2 regions of the Exiguobacterium sp. s150 genome follow, and region 1 is predicted to be linked to the other one. Evidence: riboswitches for the same ligand, from Rfam matches in the RefSeq annotation. Region 1 holds a riboswitch; the other holds the start of a gene.

Region 1 (4,638 bases):
TGAGAAAGAAGATGAGCTCTCTTCAGCCGATATGGGCCAACAGATCGGCTTCGCCGTTCCGAAAGTGACGGACGGTGTCATCGTCGGATTGAAGGACGGTATCTATGAATGGGACGAGTCTTCAAAACAACTCGACAAGCTCGTCGAACTCGATGATGCGGACGGCGTGCTTCGATTCAACGACGGCAAGGCCGACCCGTACGGACGAATCTTTGCGGGAACGCTCCATTTGGAAGACGAGGAGAATGAGGCCACACTCTATCGGTTGGACCGCGACGGCACGACCGAAGAGATGCTCACAGGTCTGACCTTATCAAATGGTCTGACGTGGTCACCGGACCACAAATGGTTTTATCATATCGACACGCCGACCGAGACGGTTCGACGTTATCCGTACGACTTGTCGTCCGGTACGTTTGGGGAAGGGGAGGTCGTCGTCGAATTTAAGGATGAGGACGGCTTCCCTGACGGCATGACCTCGGACGAAGAGGGTCATTTATGGATCGCCCACTTCGCCGGCGGTCGCGTCTCGCGCTGGAACCCCGAGACGGGCGAGAAAGTGCTCGAAGTCATGGTGCCGGCGCCGAACGTGACGTCATGCTGTTTCATCGGGGACGACTTGAAGCAACTCGCCATCACGACCGCGCGTGAAGGGTTGGATGACGAGGCGCTCGAAACGTATCCGGATGCCGGGTCGGTGTTTAAAATCGATACGGAAGTGAAAGGGATGCCACTTTATCGTTTCGGACGTTAAGGAGGGAGAATCATGGTGAAACGCATGCTCGTTCGCGTAGGAATCGGTCTCGCGCTCGCGGCGGTGGCGCGAGTCGGGGTGAAGAAATACCTCGACGACCGCGAGACGAACGATCATTCTTACCTCGAACCGAAATGGGACGAGACGCCGAGCGTCGACGCGGACAAAGATGAGGATGAGGTCGGCTTGACGCAGCTCGATTCGATCTATCGGGCCGAGTGGCAGGCGAACGCTTATCCACGCTCAGAGGCGGAACGGAAAGCACTCGAAGAATAGCCATGCCTGAAACACGCTCCTTGCGAGCGTGTTTTTTTGTTGACAAGATGGTCAATCCCGTTCATTATCTAAAAAGTAATGATTACTATTTGGGGGCTGTTAATGATGAAACGAATTCCAATCACCGTGTTGTCAGGCTATCTTGGGAGCGGCAAGACGACGTTAATGAACCATATTTTAAACAATCGCACCGGCAAGAAGTATGCCGTCATCGTCAATGATATGAGCGAATTGAATATCGATGAGCGTTTAATCGAACAAAGTGGATTTTCGCGGACCGATGAGAAGCTAGTCGAGCTGTCGAACGGTTGCATCTGTTGCACGCTCCGTGAAGACCTCCTCGAGGCGGTCCAAGAACTCACGAACGACCGTGAACTTGACGGGATCATCATCGAGTCGTCCGGAATCTCGGAACCGATTCCCGTGGCCCAGACGTTCACGTATGCCGATGACGCGCTCGGCATCGACTTGACGAGCCGTGTCTATATCGATGCGATGGTGACCGTCGTCGACGCTTACCGGTTCTTGAAAGATTTCAACTCCGGCGAGTCGCTTCATGAGCGGAAACAAGCAATCGATGAGACGGATGTCCGTGAAGTCGTCGACCTGCTCGTCGACCAGGTCGAGTTCGCCGATATCATCGTCTTGAACAAAGCCGACCGGGTGTCGGAGGCCGAACTGAACGAGATGGCCGGTCTGCTGAAGACGCTCAACCCGTCTGCAAAACTATTGACGTCGGTTCATTCGAACGTCGACTTGACCGAACTGCTCGACGTCAAGCTGTTCGATTTCGAGCAGGCGATGCATTCGGCCGGCTGGATCCAAGAGCTTGAGGCGGAAGAACATACGCCGGAGACCGAAGAGTACGGCATCAGCTCGTTCGTCTATCGTCGCCGTCGTCCGTTCCACCCAGCGCGACTTCATGCGTGGATTGAGCAGTTCCCTGAGGAAATCGTGCGGGCAAAAGGATTTTTATGGATTGCTTCGCGTAACGACCTCGCCTGCTTGTTCTCGCAGGCCGGATACGCCTCGACGCTCGAGCACGCCGGGCGGTGGCTCGCGACGCTTCCGGAAGAGGAGCGCCGGCTTATGTTCGCGGCAGAACCGGAGCTCGCTGAAGACTATATCGAGCCTTACGGCGACCGCCAAACCGAGCTCGTTTTAATTGGACAGCGAATGGACCGTGCGCGTGTCGAATCGATGCTTGATACTTGCCTGTTGACTGACGAAGAGATGGCGCTCGATTGGACGATGCTCGAAGACACGCTTCCAGGGAATGGCGTTGTCACTTTCTCATAAACCGTTTACAAATCGAAATTGGTCGTCTATACTGTTCCTTGCATGAACAAACCGCATACATTGGACTACACTAGGGGTGCTTCGGCTGAGATGTGAGCATGGCTCCGATCCCTTATGACTCGATCCGGGTAATACCGGCGTGAGGAAGTGTGGCACTTTTTCTGATGGACTTTAATTGGACGAGTGGCCGCATTCTCATGGATGCGGCTTTTTTCGTGCATACAGATAAAGGGGGAACAGAACATGAACAACCAATGTGGAACGAGCCCGATTGTCGGGTTCCGCTTTACACTCAGCCCGATGACGTCCGATTTCGTGAGCGTCATCAAAGGCGCACTGAAGGAGACGGACTTACAGAACGTCTGGCGCCATACCGATGACGTCTCGACGATCATCCGGGGACGGAGTGAGCACGTATTCGATGTGGCCAAGGCCGTCTTATCTCATGCGACGAAGTCGGGGGTGCACGTCTCGATGAGCGGGACGTTCTCGGTCGGCTGCCCTGGCGACACGACGGGGGACAACTTGCTCGACGTGACGAACGAGCCGGCGAACGGTTCGGTCGAAAACCAATACGTCTCATCCCAGTTCGCACTCTATCCGCTCGGGGACGAAACGTATATGGACATCATCTATGAAGAAATCGACTTTGCAAAAGCGCGCGGTGTGTTCAATGACTCGATGCATTACGCCTCCGGCATCCATGGCGACATCGAGCCGGTATTCTCGTTTTACGAGGCGACGTTCGACCGGGTGCGTGCGAAGACGAGCCACGTCGTCATGACGGTCACGTTCAGTGTGAACAGTCCGTCACACGAGGGACAAAACAATGCTTAAGTCGTGGAAGTTAAAAGAGATCGTCTTGTTGTCGATTTTATCGGTCGTCTTCGCCGTCGTCTATTTGGCGTTCGTCCACGTCGGAAATTTGTGGGCTGGGCTGATTGGGCCAATCGCCTATGAATGGATTTTCGGGATTTGGTTCATCGTCTCGATTATCGCCGCCTATATCATCCGTAAGCCCGGTGCCGCCTTTTTGTCGGAAGTGCTCGCGGCGACGATTGAGATGATGATTGGGAACGCAATCGGGCCACGCATCATTCTCGTCGGGATCATTCAAGGACTCGGAGCCGAAGCGGCGTTCGCCGTCACCGGGTATAAACGATATGACCTGTGGGTGCTCATGCTCGCTGGCTTCGGTGCGGCCGTGACGAGTTTCGCCTATACATACGTCATGGGCGGCCTCGCGGCACTCAGCCCGACGTACGTGGCGACGATGTTCGCCCTGCGCGCCACGAGCGGGATGCTCATCGCAGGGCTCGGTGGAAAGATTTTGAGCGACTTGTTGCTCAGGACGGGTGCGCTCGAAGGCTACGCGCTCGCACGTCAAGGACGCGCCCATGGTTGAGGCGGAGCAGTTGACGTTTCGTTATCCCGGCAAGTCGACCGACGTATTGGCAGACGTCACGCTCACGCTCCGGGATGGGCGGACACTCATCAGCGGGTCGAGCGGGTCGGGGAAATCGACACTGTTCGCCATGATGAACCGGCTCTATCCGGACAACTGTGACGGCATCGTGACCGGAAGGCTCGACTTGTTCGACCGGCCTTATGACACGTACGCGGCCGGCGAGGTGAATCGTCGGGTCGGCACCGTGTTCCAAGACCCCGACAGTCAGTTCGTCATGCAGACGGTCGAGGAAGAGCTGATCTTTACGCTCGAAAACTTTCACGTCCCCCGCGAGGAGATGATGGGGCGCGTCGAGATGATGTTACGGACGTTGCGGCTCGACGATTATCGACATCGCTACATCCATGACTTGTCTGGTGGCGAGAAGCAGCAAATCGCCGTCGCCTGTGCACTGATTGGCCGTCCGGAATGGCTCCTCCTTGATGAACCGCTCGCCCATCTCGACCCGGAGACCGCGGCTCGGTTCGTCCGTTGGCTCGACGGCGTCGCCCGTAGCGTCAACGTCGTCGTCATCGAACATCGCCCGTACGTGTGGGGCGATTTCTTCGACCGGCAAGTCGAACTTATGGAGGGGCGAATCGTCTACGATGGACCGTTCGAGATGCGCCCCGACTATACGTTCGCACCGATTACGAGCGAAAAAGGGGAACACAATTTATTTCACATACCGAATTTAAAACGAAAAGAATTCGAACTCGCAGCGAGTGACTTGACCGTCGCCGAGGGAGAGGTCGTCGCCATCCTCGGTCGTAACGGGAGCGGCAAATCGACATGGCTCAGGAGTCTCGCCCGGAACCATCGCGACGTCGGGCTCGTCCCGCAATCGCCGGCACACCTGTTC
Region 2 (4,638 bases), on a different contig from region 1:
ATTGGACGATATCGATGTACCACTGGACGATGTGACCCGTGTCATCAAACATGACCGTCACCCCAAACGGTTCATTGTCCGGGAAATATTGGAGCCACGCAAAGCCGGCGTCGGCCACGATGAATTCCTCTCCGTTATGTTGCTTATACTGCGGGGCCCGGACCGCATCGATTTGAAACAAGGCGACCGTCCCTGAGAAATGTTCGTCATGGACGTCCATCTGGGCATAGCGGTGTTCAAGAATCCGCTCCCAATCCCGTCGGTTGGCAAATTTTCGTTTTGGCATCGTACTCGCTCCTTCATAGCTCGTTTGCTTTAACAGTTCGCCAAAATCCGACAGTTCCCTGTTCAGTCGTACAGATTCTGTTCAGTTAACCTGACAGGATCACGCCCTACTACACCACAACGAAAACGTGTATAGGTTCTCATCCGTTTCCATCCATGCTACGCTTCTTTATGAATAGGTAAAATTTGTATAATCAAAGGGGTGCAATGTGACACGTTTATTTATATTCGGGTTGGGCCTACTGTTACTTGCAGGCTGTACCGATCCAATCGAAAAGCCGGTCATTCCAGCGGATTCGAACGAACCTGCGCCAGAAATCATGACCGAATGGACTCGGGAGGACTTCAAGGACGTTTTTGACCAACATGAAGTCGCCGAAAAATTACTTGAAACCCTCAAGGCGAACGGACTCACGCCGTATCGTGAGACGTTCGAACGGGTCGTCATCGCTGGTAACGGCATCCACCACACTTATGCAGACGTCTATCCGTTCCAACTCGACGATGGAACGTACGCCACGGTGTTTGAAGGCGAGGACGGGTTGATTGCGAACGGGACGGAAGCGATTGCCCCGCTCTTCTGGCAAGAAACGTCGTTCTTACAGTTCGTCGAGGAGGTCGAGAAACGGAAATATGGGACGAGCGCCCCACCGGAAGACGTCACGTTGACACAAGATGCGTTTCAATCGATTTACGATCGTCACGCCTACACGTCCGCACTCATCGTCGAGCTCGACGAATGGGGCGTATCAATCGCCCGCGAGCCGCTCAAGGATATCATCATCGCCGGGGACGGCGTGACCGAAGTGACCGCGGATTTGATTGTGTTTGAGGTCAAGAGCGGGTATGCCATCGTCTACGACCGAGACGGGGAAATCTTTAAAGGGCCCGAGTCCATCGCGCCATTGTTCTGGAACGAAATCGATTACAAACATCTGCTCGAGAAGAACGAATGAACCATCGAACGCTTATGATGACACTATGTTATACTTAAACGAATAAACGACCACTAGGGGAGCCTTCGGGCTGAGACGGCAAACGCCGGACCCTTTGAACCTGATCTGGCTCATACCAGCGTAGGGAAGTGGCATGGGATTCGTCTGTTCCACGCCACTTTTCCTTTTGGAGAAGTGGCGTTTTCATTTTGAAGGGAGACTGATCCATGCGTATTCAACAACTCACTTGGATGGCGATGCTCGTCGCCATCGCGATTATCGGCTCATTGTTCATCTCGATTCCGACCGGAGTCGCCCGGGCTTTCCCAATCCAACATATGGTGAACGTCATCGCGGCGGTCACCGTCGGCCCGCTCGGTGCCGTCCTTGTCGCCTTCGTGACCGGACTGGTTCGGGTCATGACAGGAACCGGTTCCCTACTCGCGTTCCCTGGCGGCATGATTGGTGCAATTCTCGCCGGAATCTTCTATATGAAGACGAACCGCGTCGCCTTCGCCGCACTCGGTGAAGTGATTGGAACGGGCGTCATCGCCTCGCTCATCGCTGTGCCTTACGCGAAAATCTTGATGGGGACTGAGTTCGGCGCGTTCTTCTTTTTCCCGGCCTTCCTCGCCTCGAGCGTGACCGGCGCCTTACTCGGCTGGATTGTGCTCGCTCGCGTCAAACAGTTGCGGCCTGCTCTCAAGCAATAATTGATTCATTTGGCCTCTCCTTTTCGTTCAAACGAATGGTAAAATAAGGGTATATCATTCGAAAGGAGTGACCGTATTGACTCGATTACAGTCAGGGGTGATTGGAGCGACTGCTCTTGTAATCACCGCCCTGTTATTTACGTTAGAGCGCATCGCGGCGTATACGCGTTGGCACGCCTTGGTCGCTACAGGCGTTTGGCCTGAGGAACCGACCGTCATGGATCTGTTGGTGCAAAATTGGTTCATCCCTCTCTTCGGCTTCATCGCCATCATCTGTTTCTTCATGGCCGGGAATTCGGTTAAAGCGACCACAACGAAAACAGGGACGACCGCCTCATGACGGTTGTCCCTGTTTGACGTGATACACCCAAATCGCTTCTCCGTTCCATTCGTCGATGCGGCCGCTATCGACGAATCCACCTCGCTGATAAAACCGCTTCGCCGGTTCATTTGCCGCGTGTAAACTGAGGACGATGTCATCCACGTCGAATCGGTCTTGAATGAAGATGAGCGCCAACTGTAGAAAACGTGATCCAAGCCCCCGTCCTTGCTCATGCGCATCCATCATAAAACGGTCGAGCCACACGTAGCGGTCGATTTTGTTCTCCGCCCCAATCATCATGAAGCCGACCGGTCGTTCGTCGAGACAAAGCGCATAGCACTGCCACGCGTATTTGACGTCGACTTCCATCTCGCGAAGCGATTCCGCATTCGTTTCGATGAAGCGGGACTGCTCCGCAGCGACGGTCAAGCCGATGACGACGTCCCGGTTCGTGTTATCAACCGGTTGAATCGTTAACACTTCCGTATCCATCCTTTCGCCTCCCCGGTATCCTATACGCCCTTTGCCCATGAAAAGTTCCGTTTCCAATATGGATTCGCTAAACTAAAAGAAAGGAGTGATACGATGAAACAAATCCACCATCTCTGCATCCAAACGCCCGACTATGAGGCGTCTAAACGATTCTATGAAGCGCTTGGATTCGAACTCGTTCAGGAATCGCCTGACTTTCATACACGGGCGTTCAATAGCTGGCTCAAGCTCGGCGACTTTTACATCGAGCTCCAGACGGCAAAAGTCGACGAGACGTTGACCCCCTATTCGAAACACGTGGCCGGCCCTGTCCATTTCGCTCTGTACGTAGACGACCTCGAAACAGAAGTGCGACGGCTCGAGGCGCTCGATGTACCGTTCTTACCGAAACAGGGCGGCAACATCTACTTCGTCGTCGACGGCTATTTAAGCAAATTAAAAGCCCCGGAAGGCACGATCATCGAACTTCGGGACTCGTTTTTAATCAAGTGAGGCGACGCGCCTCACTTTTTTTGTACACCGTGATGTTTTTGGCCACTTGAAAACAGGAACACTTAACCAACTTGGTTTTCTTGGAGGCAACGCATGAAATATCTCGATTATTGGACTTACTTGATTCTCTCGCTCCTCAAGCTCTATTTATTCAGCGTGCTGACGACGAGTGCATTCACATTCCACTTCTTCCTCGTCAACGTCGGCATGATCCTCATGATGACGAGCTGGGCATTACTCGTTCGACCGAACGTTCGCAGATGGATCCTCCTCGCCTCGCTATTTTTACATAGCACCTTGCTCATCTCGGACGCTTGGTATTACCGCTATTTCGGAAACGTCTTGTCGGTCGCGCTCTTGTCAGATGCCGGCCAGATGGGTGACGTCGGCGGTGGATTCTTGACGTTGATTCAGGCGACCGATTTCCTCTTTTTCGCCGACTTACTCGTTTTTGGGGCAATCGTGATGTATCGAAAACGGCACCCCGTTCGAGAGACGAGAGGACTTCGTGCGGCTGGTCTCGGTTTGTTAGCCGGACTTATGCTGTATAGCGTTCCGCTTATTGTCAATTATCCACCGGACGACCGGACGGCCATCTCGAACATGCGTGAGTACTATAAATACGGATTTTGGGGTTATCACGGCTTAGACGCCGCGCGTGGCCTCCGTGACGGGGCTGGACTCGGGACGGCGGTGACCGACGTCGACCAATCCAACGTCGCCGCCTTGTCTTCCGCGACCGTGAGCGCCTCGTCCGACACGAACGTCATCGTCGTCCAACTCGAGTCGTTTCAAGCGTCTGTGATTGGCCAAGTCATCAACGGTCAAGACGTGACACCAAGTTTGAACGCGCTCCGCGACGAGATGCTTTATTTCCCGAACGTCTATCACCAGACACATGAGGGCCGGACGTCGGATGCGGAGTTCACCGTCAACACGTCGCTCTACCCGGTCAAGTCGGGATCTGTCTACACCCAGTACGCCGACCACACGTTCGACGCCTTGCCTAAACGATTGAAAGCGGCCGGTTACGACACGGCGGCGATGCATGCGTTTGATAAGACGTTCTGGAATCGGGATAACTTTTACGAAAACATCGGTTTCAATCACTTCTTCTCCGCAGAGGACTACCCAGACGGTGAAGTGATCGGCATGGCGCTCAACGACCAAGACTTCTTGACGGAGTCCGTCCGTTTCATGGAGACGCTCGAGCAGCCATTCTATTCGTTCGTCGTCGCCTTGACGAGCCATACGCCGTATGACATCCCGGACCGCGAGAAACGGCTCGACTTGTCCGGCTATGACGACCCGCTCCTCCAAAACTATTATCACACCGTCCACTATGTCGATACGGCCGTCGGGTCGATGGTCGACGCGTTGAAGGCGAACGGCATGTGGG

The links. A riboswitch is a leader RNA that binds a small molecule or an ion and turns the genes downstream of it on or off. The one in region 1 is predicted to bind thiamine pyrophosphate.
Region 2: another riboswitch for thiamine pyrophosphate. It lies ahead of thiW (energy coupling factor transporter S component ThiW); the one in region 1 lies ahead of KNP76_RS12025 (Ykof family thiamine-binding protein).

What each region holds. Positions count from the first base shown of each region.
Region 1 covers NZ_JACSMC010000027.1:20,082-24,719, forward strand. The annotation lists gene KNP76_RS12010 (SMP-30/gluconolactonase/LRE family protein) at 1-754, shown strand, start outside; gene KNP76_RS12015 (hypothetical protein) at 767-1,030, shown strand; gene KNP76_RS12020 (GTP-binding protein) at 1,136-2,329, shown strand; TPP riboswitch at 2,392-2,492, shown strand; gene KNP76_RS12025 (Ykof family thiamine-binding protein) at 2,573-3,166, shown strand; gene KNP76_RS12030 (ECF transporter S component) at 3,159-3,734, shown strand; gene KNP76_RS12035 (ABC transporter ATP-binding protein) at 3,745-4,638, shown strand, end outside.
Region 2 covers NZ_JACSMC010000021.1:20,293-24,930, reverse strand. The annotation lists gene KNP76_RS10690 (ribonuclease FAU-1 family protein) at 1-286, opposite strand, end outside; gene KNP76_RS10685 (hypothetical protein) at 519-1,241, shown strand; TPP riboswitch at 1,287-1,385, shown strand; gene thiW (energy coupling factor transporter S component ThiW) at 1,448-1,933, shown strand; gene KNP76_RS10675 (hypothetical protein) at 2,001-2,273, shown strand; gene KNP76_RS10670 (GNAT family N-acetyltransferase) at 2,268-2,747, opposite strand; gene KNP76_RS10665 (VOC family protein) at 2,841-3,239, shown strand; gene KNP76_RS10660 (LTA synthase family protein) at 3,333-4,638, shown strand, end outside.